One region of the Anaerostipes sp. 494a genome, then DNA from elsewhere that is predicted to be linked to it. Evidence: predicted binding sites of a transcription regulator. Region 1 holds the regulator's gene; the other holds the start of a gene.
The links. Region 1 encodes Rex, which represses fermentation and respiration genes when NADH is low (regulators of the CRP and FNR family bind a similar motif). Its sites were predicted from a motif close to ATTGTTAANTANTTAACAAT; they were not measured.
Positions count from the first base shown of each region.

Region 2: a site for Rex is predicted at 2,616-2,635, ahead of BHF70_RS02090 (iron-sulfur cluster assembly scaffold protein). Genes of this name have one in related genera too.

Region 1 is NZ_MJIF01000001.1:533,311-542,283, forward strand. It holds gene BHF70_RS02810 (bifunctional ADP-dependent NAD(P)H-hydrate dehydratase/NAD(P)H-hydrate epimerase) at 1-1,248, opposite strand, end outside; gene acpS (holo-ACP synthase) at 1,245-1,607, opposite strand; gene BHF70_RS02820 (redox-sensing transcriptional repressor Rex) at 1,613-2,263, opposite strand; gene BHF70_RS02825 (ABC-F family ATP-binding cassette domain-containing protein) at 2,441-4,336, shown strand; gene BHF70_RS02830 (glycosyltransferase family 2 protein) at 4,391-5,407, shown strand; gene BHF70_RS02835 (S8 family peptidase) at 5,483-6,382, shown strand; gene hemW (radical SAM family heme chaperone HemW) at 6,377-7,516, opposite strand; gene lepA (translation elongation factor 4) at 7,506-8,973, opposite strand, start outside.
Region 2 is NZ_MJIF01000001.1:396,437-405,409, forward strand. It holds gene BHF70_RS02080 (Ig-like domain-containing protein) at 1-471, shown strand, start outside; gene BHF70_RS02085 (GGGtGRT protein) at 853-1,863, opposite strand; gene BHF70_RS02090 (iron-sulfur cluster assembly scaffold protein) at 1,877-2,569, opposite strand; gene BHF70_RS02095 (MerR family transcriptional regulator) at 2,773-3,144, opposite strand; gene BHF70_RS13085 (KxYKxGKxW signal peptide domain-containing protein) at 3,199-3,261, opposite strand; gene BHF70_RS02100 (hypothetical protein) at 3,507-4,343, opposite strand; partial or broken gene BHF70_RS13090 (transposase) at 4,722-5,417, opposite strand; gene BHF70_RS02110 (AAA domain-containing protein) at 5,734-8,973, opposite strand, start outside.

The DNA.
Region 1 (8,973 bases):
TCCACTTTGATTGATATATAGCAAATGAGATTTTTCTGTCACTACTGTTGCTGCATCTTTTAACACAGCCGTTCCATGGTACTTTCGGGCAATGTCCTCTGCTGCCTGACAGATATCTTTTTTTATTTCTTCCAGCGGCTTTGACAACAGTCTGGCACCTTCCATAAGATGAGGTGTCAAAATAAGACCGTATTCATATTGTACATCCATTTGATACCTGCTGATAGTATTCAACCCATCTGCATCGATGATCAATGGCTTTTTCCCATGCTCCATTATATACTGTAGCATATCTCTGGTCTGTTCTGATACCCCGATTCCCGGTCCAAACAAAATACAGTCACACCATTCCAAAGATTCTTTCAGCTGGTTTCTTGTTCCAAAAAGGCACTCTGGCAGCCTTGTTTGTAATATTCCTCGGTTTGATTCGTCAGAAAGAATCTTTACCAGTCCGGCTCCCATTCTTAAAGCAGCTTCTCCTGCAAAAGCCGCTGCTCCTGACATGGTTTCATTACCTGTTATCATAAGGATTTTACCATAAGTTCCTTTATTGGAATCATTGGCCCTCGGCGGCATTATATTCCTTTCATCCGCAAATGTAAAGGCACTTGCATATTCTTGTATGGTCTGATCATGAAATCCAATAGATACCAGTTTTGTAATACCACAATAATCTTTGCCCGGATACAGCAAATGACCTCTTTTTAATCCTCCAAATGTCACTGTTACATCAGCATTCACTGCACAGCCAAGAACTTTCCCGCTGTCTCCGCTGATTCCAGAAGGAATATCAATGGAAATAACTTTCTTTCCAGACTGATTAATCTGTTGAATTACCTCTTTGAAAATGCCTCCTACTTCTCTTGATAGACCCACACCAAAGATTCCTTCAACCAAAAAATCATATTTTTCATATTTCACATCATCAACAGGATAAAATCCTAGATTTTCTAAAATTGAAAGTTGCAGTTTTAAATCTTTTGAAGCCTTTTCTACATTTCCAACAATAGTAAAATCTATCCTATATTTCTGTTCAAGGAGAATCCTTGCCGCAGCCAGTGCATCTCCTCCATTATTTCCTGTACCTGCAATTATCAAAATACGACTTTCTTTTTTCGCATATTCTTTCACCACATTTGCCACAGCCTCTGAAGCTCTCTCCATTAACACTAAGCCCGGAATTCCTATTTGATCAATAGTTTTTCTATCAATATCCTGCATTTCTTTATTTGTCAAAACATATTTCATAAGCACTCTCCTATCGCAAATGCCTGTGTATATTTCCCTGTATTTGTAATGGAAATATGAATTTTTTCAATTTTAAGATTTTCCGCCATTTTTTCTGCCTGTCCATACAATTTTACATATGGTTTACCTTTATGATCTCTAAGTACTTCTATCTCATTTGCTTCTACACCGAAAAAGCCGGTCCCAAATACTTTGGAAACGGCTTCCTTTACAGCAAAATTACCAGCTAAAGTCGTAGCATTATTATTTGCATCGGATAATTCATTTGTCGTAAATATTCGATTCAGAGTTTTATGCCTTGAGATCATTTTCTGAATCCTGCTGATTTCTACCAGATCTGTTCCTATCCCGACAATCATCTTTCTTACTCTCCATTCTCTTCCCGATTATGTATATTGTAAGTCAATGTCATTAAACTTTCAGCAAGATGTACATTTTCTACTGTAACATTTTCCGGAAGATGCAAATCCACTGGAGCGAAGTTCCAAAATCCTCGAATACCCCATTCAACCATCTTTTTAGCTATACTTGGAGCCTGGTCTTTTGGAAGTGTCAATGCTGCAATCTTGATATTATGGTGTTTGATATAATCTTCCATATCATCAATATCCAGCACTTTAACTCCACGAACAGAAATACCTATCAGTTTTGGATTGACATCAAATAACGCCATTACTTTGTATCCATAATCTTCATTGAATGACTGATAATTCGCAAGGGCCTGTCCCAGGTTTCCTGCTCCGACAATGATCATATCATTTCTCTTATCCAGCCCTAAAATTTTTCCAATTTCGGTGTACAGATTTTCCACATTATATCCGTAGCCCTGTTGTCCAAATCCTCCAAAATTATTTAAATCCTGGCGTATCTGAGATGCTGTTACCATCATACGTTCACTCAGTTCCTTAGAAGAAATTCTGGTAATATTTTTTGCCTTTAATGCACCAAGATATCGGAAATATCTTGGAAGACGTTTTATTACAGCTGATGAAATATTTTTATTTGTATTTCCCATTTTATTTCCTCCAAACTTTATTTCTATTTTAATTATATAAGATTGTCTAATAACTGTCAATCTTTCTCATTAGTTTCCAAATGAAAATTATTCCATTTTATATGAAAATATGATATTCTGAATTCTAGTGTCTTCATTGAAAATAATATTTTATATAATAGAAGGAGTTATTGACTTATGATTTTATCATGCCAGAATATTTGTAAAACATTTGTCGAAAAACCTGTTTTACAGAATATTTCATTCCACTTAAATGAAAATGACCGACTGGCGATTATCGGATATAACGGTGCAGGAAAATCCACATTATTAAAAATTCTCGTTGGAGAAATAAGTGCAGATGACGGAGAAGTATCCATGAAAAAAGATACATCTCTAGGATATCTGGCACAGCATCAGAATCATAGCTTTCACCATACAATCTTTGATGAACTGCTTTCCGTAAAGCAGGAAATAATTGAACTGGACCATGAAATGCGAACATGCGAACACGAAATGCAACATTTAAGTGGTGAAGAACTTGAGCAGAAAATGAAACAATATACCAATGCCACCCATCGTTTTGAACAGTTAAATGGATTTGCATACAAAAGTGAAATTACCGGGATTTTAAAAGGACTTGGATTTTGTGAAGAAGATTTCCAGAAACAGATCAGTACATTATCAGGAGGGCAAATGACACGTGTAGCCCTCGGAAAACTTCTATTGAAAAATCCTGATGTTTTATTACTGGACGAGCCTACCAATCATCTGGATGTAGAATCCATTCGATGGCTGGAAAATTACCTGTCCCATTATAACGGAGCGGTGATTATCGTATCCCATGACCGCTATTTTCTTGACAAGATTGTCAACAAAGTTATGGAAATCGAACTGGGAAAATCTATGCTTTTTGATGGAAATTATTCTCAATTTATTCAAAAACGAGATCAGATCAAAGCTATCCGCCAAAAGGAATATGAAAATCAGCAGCAGGAAATTAAACACCAGCAGGAAGTTATCAAAAAACTAAAGCAATTTAATCGCGAAAAATCCATTCGACGTGCTGAAAGTCGCGAAAAAGCCTTAAATAAGATGGAAATTCTTGAGAAACCAATGGAATATAATTCTGATATGCGTCTTATCATTGAACCTGAAGTAATCAGCGGTAATGATGTTCTGACATTAAAAGATGTGAAAAAATCATTCGGCTCAAAGCCTCTGTTTGATCATATCAGCTGTAATATTTTTAGAGGTGAACGTGTTGCTCTGATCGGACCAAATGGTACTGGAAAAACAACATTATTGAAAATCATATGTAAAAAGATCAGTAAAAACAGTGGTCTGATTCAGCTTGGGGCTGGTGTATCTATCGGATATTATGACCAGGCTCAAGATAACCTGGACGATTCAAAAACAATTTTTGATGAAATATCCGACTCATATCCAGACCTTACAAATACAAAAATACGAAATACTCTGGCAGCATTTCTGTTTTATGGAGAAGATGTTTTTCGACCGATATCTTCTTTAAGCGGAGGAGAAAAAGGGCGTGTATCTCTGGCAAAACTAATGCTTTCTCATGCCAATTTTCTGATTCTGGACGAGCCTACAAACCATTTGGATATCCATTCAAAAGAAATATTGGAATCTGCCATGAACGCTTATACAGGAACAATTTTTTACGTTTCTCATGATCGCTATTTTATTAACAAAACATCTACCCGTATTCTTGAAATTTCTGATAGCGGATTGACATCTTATACTGGTAATTATCAGGATTATTTAAAACAAAAAGAAAAAGAAGCCATTATTACTGCAGATAATAACCCGGCAGAAGAAATCACGGAATCCAAGCTTGACTGGCAGCAGCAGAAAGAACTTCAGGCAAAACAGCGGAAAAAGGAAAATCGCCTAAAAAAAGTCGAAGAACAAATCACACAGCTAGAAGAACGCCAGTCTGAGATTGAAGAACAAATGGCACTGCCAGAAATTGCTACAGATGTTGCAAAACTAATGGAGCTCGGTAATGAGCAGGCTTCTATTACTGATTCTCTGGAAGAATTGTATGAAGAATGGGAAACCCTTTGCTAATTTTGTAAAAAGGGGTATAATTAGAGAAATCATAATAATTATATGGAGGTTATCATGAAATTATTATCCTTTGTAGTACCTTGCTATAACTCTCAGGAATATATGCGTCACTGCATTGACACACTTTTACCAGGTGGCGAAAATGTTGAAATTTTAATCGTTAATGATGGTTCTTCTGATCATACTGCAGCAATTGCAGATGAATATCAGAGAAAATATCCTACTATTTGCCGTGCCATCCACCAGGAGAATAAAGGACACGGCGGCGCAGTCAATGCCGGAATTGCCAATGCCACCGGCATATACTTAAAAGTTGTAGACAGCGATGACTGGGTTAATCAGGCAGCCTATGACAAAATCATGGATACTTTATCTAGTTTCTATGAAAAAGGAACTGTTCTTGACATGCTTCTTGCAAACTATGTTTACGAAAAACAGGGTGCCAGAAAAAAAACTGTTATCCATTATCGTCATGCCATTCCTCACAATAAAGTATTCTGCTGGAATGATGTAAAACGATTTCCTATTGGACAGTATATTCTTATGCATTCTGTTATTTATCGTACAGCACTGCTTCGGGAATGCCAGCTAAAACTTCCAGAACATACATTTTATGTTGACAACATTTATGTATATAAACCACTTCCATATGTAAAAAACATGTATTATCTGGATGTAAATTTCTACCGCTATTTTATCGGTCGAGATGATCAGTCTGTAAACGAAATAAATATGATTAAGAGAATCGATCAGCAGTTTTTAGTTACAAAAATCATGATTGATTATATGGCTGGTTTCAACATCACCACCAAACCTCTTGCCCGTTATATGCGGCATTATCTGTCTATCATCATGTGTATTTCTTCTATTATTGCCTTGAAATCAGGCAAGCCGGAGCATATTCAGATGAAGAAAGAATTATGGAAATATCTATATGATAAAGATAAATCTCTTTATCGTAAAATTCGCCACAGCATTGTTGGCTATGCAGTAAATCTTCCAGGAAGAGGCGGAAGAAAAACAACCATTGGTATATACAAAGCCGCGAGAAAATTTATCGGTTTTAATTAATTTTCTCACCCCACATCTGATGTATCCTTTTTCTCTGCTGTACGTATTCTATAATATAACAGTAGGGAGAAATCTATGTTACAATCCATCTCAGAACAAATTCATGCAGATCTTGCTCATAAACAGGGTCTTATGGGAAAAGGAATCGGTATTGCTTTTCTGGATACCGGTCTTTTTCCCCATAAAGACTTTGCTCCAGCTGATCATCGTATTGCTGCATTTATTGACTTTGTTAATCATAAAACCAAATACTATGACGACAATGGACATGGTACTCATATTACCGGAATAGCAGCTTCTTCCTGTCCTTATGGCAATGATATTCTTGGGATTGCTCCGAAATCACACATTATCTCATTAAAAGTTTTAAATTCTTTTGGAAATGGTATTCCATCCGCTTTTATCCGCGGTCTGGATTGGATTCATACAAACTATCAGAGTTATGATATTCGAATCGTAAACATCTCCATAGGCACTGCGCAAACCAACGAAGATGAATCTTCCAGAGAGATTCTTCGCTATGTGGATCAATTATGGGATGATGGTCTTATCGTTTGTATTGCCGGAGGCAATCACGGTCCAGGTCCTCAGAGTATCTCTATTCCCGGAAACAGCAGAAAAATCATCACCGTTGGTTCCAGCGATGACTTTATGAAAATCATAGGTAATTACCGTTTTTCCAGTCACTATTCCGGAAGAGGACCAACTCGTTCTTGTGTTATGAAACCTGATGTTGTAGCACCAGGAACAAATATTTATTCCTGCAGTATCAACAACCACTACACTATAAAAAGCGGTACTTCAATGGCAACCCCTGTGGTTTCCGGTGCAATGGCACTTTTAATCGAAAAATATCCATATTACACCAATAAAGACGCAAAACTAAAATTAAAAAACAATTGCGACCAATTAAAAACCCCCAGACACCATCAGGGCTGGGGGAAAATCAATCTAAAAAAATTATTAGACCTATAACAGGAATTCACACAATACCTGATTGCTGATAAGAATTCCTTTTTCCGTCAATGATAACATATCATCCTTTTCTTTCATCCATCCGCAGCCTATGGCTTTCTCTATTACATTCCTATAAAAATAATTCATAGGCTGATGGAATTTTTGCCTAAATTCTGTTCTTGATACCCCTTTGGTTTTACGAAGCCCCAAAAACATAAATTCTTCTATTTGTGCTTCCAAGGTTAAGGGTTTGGTTTCTTCAAACACTTTTGGAAAATAATCGGTTGCCAGATATTCATTCATAGAAAAAGAATTTTCAAAACGTTTTTCATCCAGATATGAAGCTGCATTAAGTCCTACTCCCAGATAAGGAATCTGTGACCAGTAACCCAGATTATGTATACACTCATAGCCCGGCTTGGCATAGTTAGATATCTCATACTTTTCATAACCATACTCTACAAGAATTTCTCCAGTCATCTTGTACATGGAAACTTCGTCTTCTTCTGACGGCAAATATAATCCAATAGATTCATCTTGTGCAAACCTTGTTCCCTCTTCAATGATCAGACTATATGCAGAAATATGCTCAGGCTTCAATTCTGCTACATTTCTAAGTGTTTCCTCATAAGATTTTATCGTTTGTTTTGGAATTGCACTCATCAGATCTACATTAATATTCTCAAACCCGGCTTTTCGTGCATCATAATAGCTTTCAAGAAACTCCTCATAAGTATGAATTCTTCCAAGATAAGAAAGTTCTTCCTGCCTTGTACTTTGAAGTCCAAAACTGATTCTACTAATTCCCGCATCATAATACATTCTTAATTTTTCAGCATCTACCGTTCCTGGATTAGCTTCTATGGTAACTTCTGCATTTTCCATGACAGAAAAGGATTGTCTGATAATCTGACACAATTTCTGAATATAAACTGCATCAATGGAAGATGGGGTCCCTCCTCCAATAAAAATTGTAGAAATCTTTCTGTCGCCGTCCAAATGATTGCCCCATTGTTCCAGTTCCTGATAAAGCTTTTCCATATATAACTTGACTGTAGTTTCTGATGCCTGAAAAGAACAAAAATCACAATAATTGCATTTTTGTATACAAAAAGGAATATGAACATATAATTCCAATTCTTTAGTCTTCATCCAGTTTTAACACACTCATAAATGCTTCCTGTGGAATTTCTACACTTCCAACCTGACGCATTCTCTTCTTTCCTTTCTTCTGTTTTTCCAACAGCTTTCTTTTTCTTGAAATATCTCCTCCATAACATTTTGCAAGAACGTCTTTTCTCATTGCCTTCACCGTTTCACGGGCAATAATTTTGCTTCCAATAGCTGCCTGAATAGGTATTTCAAATAAATGTCTTGGTATTTCTTCTTTTAATTTTGAACACATCTTTCTTCCACGTTCATAAGCAGTATCTTCGTGAACAATAAAAGATAAAGCATCCACTTCTTCTTTATTTATGAGAATATCCAATTTCACCAGTCTGGCTGTTTCATAACCCTTCATTTCATAATCCAGAGAGGCATATCCTCTGGAACGTGATTTTAAAGCATCAAAGAAATCATAAATAATCTCATTTAAAGGCAGTTCATATCGAAGAAGCGCTCTCGTTTCTTCCATATATTCCATTCCAAGATATACACCTCTTCGTTCCTGGCAAAGTCCCATAATGGCACCAACAAACTCAGAAGTCACCATGATTTCAGCCGTAACAATCGGTTCCTCCATATGATCAATCTCTGATGGATCCGGCAGATTGGATGGATTAGTCAATTCAATCATCGTTCCATCTGTCTTATATACACGGTAAATAACACCTGGTGCTGTAGTCACCAGATCCAGATTATATTCTCTCTCCAGACGTTCCTGAATGATTTCCAGATGTAGTAATCCTAAAAATCCACATCGGAATCCAAATCCAAGTGCAATGGAAGTTTCCGGTTCAAACTGAAGTGCAGCATCATTTAACTGAAGCTTTTCCAATGCATCTCTTAAATCCGGATATTTTGCTCCATCTGTTGGATATAATCCACAGTAAACCATTGGATTGACCTTTTTGTATCCAGGCAACGGCTCTGCACATGGATCATTCAAGTCAGTAATGGTATCACCCACTCTGGTTCCCTGTACATCTTTAAGACTTGCCGTCACATACCCTACCATTCCTGCTGTTAACTCATCACATGGAATAAACTGTCCTGCACCAAAGGTACCTACTTCTACAACTTCTGCAGATGCACCTGTGGCCATCATTTTCATCTTGGTTCCTGCTTTAATTGTCCCTTCCTTAATTCGTGTGAAAATAATAACCCCTTTGTATGCATCATAAATACTATCAAAAATCAATCCCTGCAAAGGTCCCTTTGAATCTCCTTTTGGAGCTGGAATTTTTGTTACAATCTGTTCAAGAACCTGCTCCACATTCAGCCCGCTTTTCGCTGATACCAATGGAGCATCTTCGGCATCAATTCCAATAACATCTTCAATTTCAGCTTTAACTCTCTCTGGATCTGCACTTGGTAAATCTATTTTATTGATAACAGGCATAATCTCCAGATCATGGTCCAATGCCAGATAAACATTTGCCAGTGTC
Region 2 (8,973 bases), 140 kb from region 1:
TTGAAAGAACGCGAATGCTGGTATTGCTACACAACACAAACAGCTACAATCCAAAAATTAAAACCTTTTGTTAAATTTACTAAAAAGACCGTAAAGATAAAAGCAGGAAAAACTTATAAATTAAAATTAAAATATGCCAAAGGTGATTCTGCAAAGAAATGGAAATCTAGCAATAAAAAAGTTGTTACTGTATATAAATCAGGAAAAATTAAGGCCAAAAAGAAGGGGACTGCAAAAATTACAGTTACGATGAAATCTGGCAAAAAAGCAACATGCACAATTAAAGTATCTGCAAAAAAGAAGTCTTCTTCAGCTAAGAAATCTAACAAGGGTGGAACTGTTTATTGGGTACCAAACGGATCCGTGTATCATTGTACTAAAAATTGTCCTACATTGAGTCGTTCTCGTACAATTTATAGCTGTTCAAAATCTAAATGCCCTAAAAAGCGAGCATGTAAGGTTTGTTATTAACTTGTTTTTCTGCAAAAGTTAATAAATCAAAATAAAAAACCACCCAGCATAGCTGGGCGACGGAACCTATCAACCAAGGATGTTGATATAGTCCTACTTCGCAACTAGAATTATATCATACATCCTACACAAATTACAAATGGATAGGGTGTATTTTTTGCACCTTCACTAAAAGGAAGCCAGAATGCTTAATGGCAGAAATCATGAAAATCACATAAATTTATACAAAAAAAAGAGCTAAGATATGATATACATTCTTAACTCTTTTTTTGTTTATTCACTTGTAGCAACGAGTTGTAGCAATGTTGTAGTAACGATCTACTTTTCGCTACTTTTTACTACTTTTATCGTTCCAAAAAAACCACGAATTTTAGCGGTTTCTTAGAATTTACCTGCTTTAGCAGCTTCTTCAATGGATACTGCAACAGCTACTGTAGCACCAACCATTGGGTTGTTACCCATACCGATTAATCCCATCATTTCTACATGGGCTGGTACTGAAGAAGATCCTGCGAACTGAGCATCACTATGCATACGTCCCATAGTATCTGTCATTCCGTAAGAAGCTGGTCCTGCAGCCATGTTATCTGGATGAAGTGTACGTCCTGTACCACCACCAGAAGCTACAGAGAAGTATTTTTTACCCTGTTCGATACATTCTTTTTTGTATGTACCTGCAACTGGGTGCTGGAAACGAGTTGGGTTTGTAGAGTTACCTGTGATAGATACGTCTACACCTTCTTTGTGCATGATTGCAACACCTTCTGTTACATCATTAGCACCATAGCAGTTAACCTTAGCTCTTAATCCTTCAGAATAAGATTTTCTGAATACTTCTTTAACTTCTCCTGTGTAGTAGTCCATTTCAGTTTCAACATATGTAAATCCGTTAATTCTGGAAATGATCTGAGCAGCATCTTTTCCTAATCCGTTTAAGATAACTCTTAAAGGTTTCTGACGAACTTTGTTAGCTTTTTCAGCGATTCCGATAGCTCCTTCAGCAGCTGCGAAAGATTCATGTCCTGCTAAGAATGCAAAACATTCTGTTTCTTCTTCAAGAAGCATCTTTCCTAAGTTACCATGTCCAAGACCTACTTTACGCTGGTCAGCTACAGATCCAGGAATACAGAAAGCCTGAAGACCTTCACCGATAGCAGCAGCAGCATCTGCAGCTCTTCTACAATCTTTTTTGATTGCGATAGCAGCACCTACTGTGTAAGCCCATTTTGCATTTTCGAAACAGATTGGCTGAATTCCTTCAACCTGAGCATAAACATCTAATCCAGCAGCTTTTGTAATTTCAGCAGCTTCTTCGATAGAATTGATTCCATACTCTTTTAAAACAGCAAGAATCTGTTTTTCTCTTCTTTCATATGATTCAAATAAAGCCATTATTCGCTACCTCCTATTCCTTTCTTGGATCAATAATCTTAACAGCGTCATCAACGCGTCCATACTGACCTTTGGCCTTGTCCATTGCTGTCTGAGCATCGTCTCCAGCTTTGATGAAGTCCATCATTCTACCAAAGTTAATAAACTGGTATCCAATAATTTCATCGTCAGCATCAAGAGCAATACCTGTAACGTATCCTTCAGCCATTTCAAGGTAACGAGGACCTTTTTTGAGTGTTCCGTACATTGTACCAACCTGAGATCTTAATCCTTTACCTAAGTCTTCAAGTCCAGCACCAATTGGAAGTCCTTCTTCAGAGAATGCACTCTGAGTTCTTCCGTATACGATCTGTAAGAATAATTCTCTCATTGCTGTATTGATAGCATCACAAACTAAGTCTGTATTTAATGCTTCTAAGATTGTTCTTCCTGGTAAGATTTCAGATGCCATAGCAGCTGAATGTGTCATTCCTGAACATCCGATTGTTTCTACTAATGCTTCCTGAATGATACCTTCTTTAACGTTAAGAGTTAATTTACATCCTCCCTGCTGAGGTGCACACCAACCAATACCATGTGTCAATCCTGAGATGTCAGTTACATCTTTTGCTTTCACCCATTTTGCTTCTTCAGGAATTGGTGCAGCTCCATGGTTTACACCCTGAGCTACTGTACACATTTGTTCTACTTCATGTGAATAAATCATGTTGAAACTCCTTTCAGTATTAAAAATAACAATTTTATTTTAGCACATTGTTAAAAATAACACAACCTGCTAAAAAGAAAAATATTTATATCTTTACATATCGTTATATATCATTACATATCATTACATGAAAATCTCAAAAAATGGTGTAGTAATGGTGTAGTAAATATAAAAAACGATACTCATAAAGCAAACATTGTCAGTCAATCAAGTTTTTCCAGCTCTTTTTTTCTGCTATTTTCGTTCGTCAATCTATCAATCATTTGATTTACCCTATCAATTAGATCATTTATTTCTTCCTTCTCTTGTCTCAATTTCTCCACTTTTTGTTCGAGAGCGGCATTTATCACAATGCTTGATGCATCAATGATGACTGTGATTTCTTTAATTGTAAATCCTAACTGTTGATAAAACTTTATTGGTGTAATTCTCAATTTAGCAGTATCATCATAAAATAAATGTCCATACTTATTTCGACCTGTCGTAGTTACAAGTCCTGCTTTCTCATATCCTTGAAGCGCTCTCCTGGATATCTCAAGTGTTTCACAGATTTCCCGTATTTTCATATAATCCATATCTTCCATTTCCACTCTATAACTGCACATTACGTGCAGTCAAAGACTTTTATATTAGAAAAGCAAGCTACATTTCCCACTCTTCCATAAAAAGAAATGTTTTTTTCGCGAGTCCACAATTCAACGAAAATACATAAAATAAAACCCCTGCATCCGCTAATTTCTACCAGGCACAAAGGTTTCAATCGTTTCATGATATTAAATTTTTTTCATTCATTAAAAGCAAAATCCGCCAGTTAATACATTATCACAACTTCAACATCAACATGATTTCTTTGTTAAAAATGCTTGCTTGAATACGGAATTGTTATCTGTTTATTTCCAATTCAACTTAAGCATTATCAAGAAGAAAAAAACTTATATTAGTTTTCTTTACATAGATTTTCTTTTTCTATTTTGTTTAATCCTTGCATTTTTCCCTTCAAAGGAACTGGAATTGTTATATTGAACAGAAACTTGACAAACCAAATCACTACTAGAAATACAATAACTGGAATTGCACAATATGCAATTATAAATAAAGCCATTGTATCAATAAAACTATTCAAAATCTGTTTTGCTTTTTCACTGGCATCTGATGCTCCCTTTTCAATTTTATCGGTAAAAATCTCCCACCATTTTTTACTTTCTTTCTCTTCCTTCTTTGACTTTTCTATCTCTTTAGTTTTCTCTGTCAGCTCCGTCAACATAGTCTCATTTGTTTCATATATCATATCACTAATCTTTAAACTAAACGGGATAATAGTTGCAATCACAAATGCAAATACCACAAATTTTATCCCTAACACTTTTAGTAATGAGCGCTTTGTAAAGATTGAAATAGCGAACAATACACAAGCAAATGGAACCAAAATTTTAAATGCTAAAAACCCCAATACTGTCAGCAACGATTTTTCTAGTACTAATGCACACACCACAATCAACAGATACGAACTGATATCCATAATCTGATTTGCAATTGGAGTTGTCGCATCTCCCGGTATAGCAGCCAGACCTGTTGACACCGCTGCCGCTGTGGCGGTCACTCCCATTACCGTTGCCTTTTTCTCATCAATTGACTGAATTGTATTCTTGTAACTCTCCGGATTTGTTGTGTATTTTGCAACTACAAATATTGATAGTAATGCTATTACCAGACAAACTATCACCATTAGAACTTTCTTCACTATTTTCTTTGATATCCAATCATGTACTTTCATTTTCTTTAGTCTCCTTCCCTTAATTCATCCTTAACTTTCCGAACGAAATTTACAATGCATTCTTCCGATTTATCATTTATGTATATATTACAATATTAACTTTCACCTATCAACTCAGACATTGATTTAATCAATTCAGTATTGTCACACATAGTTTTTTACATATCTTACTCAATGTCTTCGCATTCATATTATTCTCTCCTTCATGTTATAACTGCACGTAACGTACAGTCAACATTTTAGTTATCGAAAGCGCTTAGTTTCGGGATATCAAGAAATATAATTGTAAAAGGTAAATGCTGATTCTCCTAACAAAAAAAGGGCACTTAATGAACCTGTATGGATAATACTTTGATTTTAAGCAACTGATTCTTTACGTTACTTTTTATTATGATATTTATAACGATTAAAACCACGAGAAATCAGTGTAAGTTCCAGAATTACGTTTTTCTTTCCTCTGCGAAATAATCTTTTGTAAGACTTATTCCATTTTAAAACACCAAATGTTCCCTCCGCTTGTATACTGCGATTCATTCTTAAAAATACCCCATATACAGATTCAAGATTCATAATTACTTCCTGATAAATAGAAGTAAGTTCCTGATTCATACGAATCGTTCTGTTGCCTGATGTCTTAGGGCTGCATTCTCTTTTATGTAAAGAACGTTCGCACGATTCTCATTCATAGATTTCTTCGGTTCTTCCATATTTATTCTTATACAGCTGAATGCTTTTTCTGTGGTCACAGCCAAAAACAAAAGTAGCTTCATGACATAGATCAAATGAGATATCTTGTGAAAGACTTTTTCTCGGTTCTTTGTACAGAATCTGTTCCATACTCAGGTATAGTGGTTTACATTAGCTTCGATTTTTTCCTATCAATATAGGCATAATCTAAGTCAACATAATCCTTTTCCAAAATATATGCATTCACATCCATAAAAATCAGTTCTATTGATTCTGTCAGTTCATTTCGACTGAAGTTGCCTTCATACCATCGAGAAGATACATATATCGGATATGGTTTCTACAGAGTTTTTGAATTTTTCTCAAAGAACAGATACCATGTGCCAGAGTGTATCTGGTAATTTATTATTTTCCACCATATTGTCACCTGCTTTCCATATAAGCGATTTCTATTACCAACCAACCTGCTTACCTACTTCATCACCTACAACAAATCCCAGTAATGCTGCAAAATAATTGATGTTCTTAGTCATTAAGCCAATTACGCAAATTACAATAATCGCTCTAGTTCCAACCCATATTGCGAAACTTCCCTGATTATGATTTTTACGTACTTTAAATAACAGCTATTGCAAAAAGGATAGTACTGATAAAAAATCCTACTACATATAAAATAATCTCAAGCATAGCCTACCGCCTTCCGCTAAATCTCATCTGGCTTCAAAAAGTGTCCGCAATTACATCTGATATATGGTCCATACTTGCCTAAACCACCTTTTAACTCGCCACCATCTTTTTTCGGACATTTTACATTATGTGAATTAATATACCAATTCATTAAATCAACCGTAAGATATTTTGTCTCTTTACAAGCTTTATTGGAGCATTTCAGATATGCCGTTCCCCTTACATTTTTTGCAAGCACCATATGACTCTTACATGCAGGGCAAAATTCTTTTTCTTCGACAAATTTTCCAAGTCCATAATTTGCCATTGAGCCACTATCAACACTTCCACCGCTACTTGCTACCATAGGTTTTGTAACTAATATTCCCTTTTTCTTTACTAGTTTTTTTGTATTCTGACCTACTACAATAGTTTCTAATTCTGTCAGTGCCTTAATCATCTCAATAGTATTCTTTCCTTTGATTCTAACCATAGTATGTACAACAGTCATCATTGAAGTAGTCTTGTCCACTTGGAATTTCCATTTTGCTGTAGGAAGTCCATACCATGCAAGCTCATCATCAATTATAATCAATGGGAATGTCGCATTCTCTGTTCCCCAGCAATACTCTTTCCACTGTTTCGGAAGATTTGCGTACTCATTGGACTTCATCAGAATATCAATTCCCCTACTGTCTGCATCATCCAACATTTCAAAAATCTGATTTTCCGTTTCTCTCAATTCTCCACTAGGAAGAGATATTACAACTTGCCATTTTGCCTTCCTCATATCCTGCTCGAACATAGAAATAGCATCCTGTTCATTCATAAATATATTAATCATCCTGTCCGGAGTTATCGACTCAATATATGGCTGAAGAGTTTTATCATAGTTCTCAATCACATGATGTTTTCCATTCTTTATATGCTGTAGCAATTTATAGAATACGTGGTTCGTACCCTTGAATACATTCCCCCAAAATCTTTCGTTTGCAACTGTTATCACCTTTCCCTTACCTCGTGTGATAGCTACATTAATCAATCGAACGACCTGATTAGGATTTTTTCCCATCAAATAGCCAACTGCACTCTTTGGGTAACTCTCAACTGCATCAAACACAATAACATCTGATTCAGAACCTTGGAACTGATGAACTGTTGCGCAGCTTACTATTGTTGTTCCCTTTGTATAATAATCTTTAATCATTGCCCTTATTAATCTGGTTTGTGCTGCGTAAGGAGTAATAATTCCGACTGCTTCTATGTTATTTTGTTCTGCCTTCACCGCAGTTGAAAAAGATATAATTGCACTTAGGATATTAAATCTGGAACCATCGGTATTCTTATCAGCTGCACAATATGTTCCTGCAAGGTTAACAAGATTCATTGCATCTCCTGGTAATGGTTCACTCTTAATAACGGCATCCTCTTTATGTAATACACTTGGATGATTTTTCAACAGCTTGTTATAAATGAATTTATTAGGGAACTCTGAAATTGCTGGTGCCATACGTCTTTGTTCATTAAGCATGACAAGCCAAGGGTGCCAGTACATATTTCCCTTGCCATCCACAATCTGCAAGTATGAGAATATATCTACCTGTAACACATGCGCATCCGGACACTGCGAAATCGGTGCAAGCTGCCTAAAGTCACCTACACACATAAATTTTTCTCTGGCAAGTGCCGCTGCCGAGATCACCTGTGGTACATATGCCATTGAGACCTCATCAAACATTACAAGGTCAAACTGTCTTTTCTCAAACATCGGATCAACCGTTGCTCTTGAAATTGTCGTTCCAATCACCTGTGCTCTCTGCACATATTTTCTCTCTTCTTTTCTTATCTCACTACGAAGATCCTTTATTTTAAGCTCAATGTTATTGTACTCTCTTGACTTTGTACTATTCTGAGCACGAAGTTCATCTCTTTTGGCATTCAAATGTTCAAGCTGCCTCGCATAACTATCGCTCTTACTGAGTGTATAATTGAATGAAGTAGCATACGAATTCTGCGAAAGTTCATCATCTCTTACATAACCAAAACGCAAAATTTTTCCATCTTCAAGATATGACTGCATGTCTGTATTAAGCATTCCCACGACTTTTTTGATTACACCATCCACTGATACATTACTATGAGACACAATAAGTACTGACTTATTCTTTGCAATATACTTCTTTGCAATCTTCGCCATAGTATATGTTTTACCAGTTCCTGGAGGTCCCCATACTGTCACGATATCATCTGTCTCCAATTTTCTTTCTACTGCATCCTGTCCTTTTGGTACACCTGCAATATCTGTATCAGTTGATAAAGCAGGTCCTTGTTCCATAATTTTAATTGCGAGTTTATTGACATTTGGATTAAGAGAAGTCATTCTCTTATTTAAGGCTTCAAGCAATTTCCATGGTTCTACCATCAAATGAGCAGAACTTACTTTATCATTCAGATCGCTATCCAATAATAAAGTCATCTGAAAATCTTCACATAAGAGTACGGTTCCGACAGCCCTAAGACCACCAGAAGTTTCCACAACGATAGGTGCATCATCTGGCAGATGCAATTCAGTCTCCATCTCAAATGAATAAGTATAGATTCCTTTATCACTTCTATTCAGTTTAACACCATTTACAATCTTATATCTCTTACCTTTACCAAGCTTGAGATAGTGAATTTCTCTTCTCAATGCATCGGAATATTCCTTAATATCCGAAGATGTATAAGCTGGTTGCTCATTCGTTGCTGAGTAAGTACTGCTCTCTGCTATTGTCTTTATCACTGGCTTAACCACACTATCCATTGTCTTAAGAAGTAAACCGACAATATCAATCGTTCTATTATATTCTGCTTCCGTCATCTGACAAATTGCTACCTGATTCAACATACTTATTTTAGAATTATTAATCTTGTACGAAGTTGTAATCATTTTATGATTACTGCATAAAAATATAAATTCAATATTTGCTCCAGCAAAATATATCTTTTTATCTTCTACAGGAATACTGATTGTTACATTCTTTGACTTATTATGTGTTAATAATTCATAATCCATCCTTGAAGAATGGATTTTCCCGAATTTATCAGTTATAATACACTTTTCTAATACTGTGTCTACCTCTTCACCCTTGTTGACATATATGAATTTAAATGATGCATCCACTCTGTCTGTAAATTCTTTAATCACTGGCAATGTCATCTTAAAATGTGAATCATTAAAGTTTTTAGAAATTACAGGCTGATATGCACTCTTGACATTAGAATTGACTTCCTTATC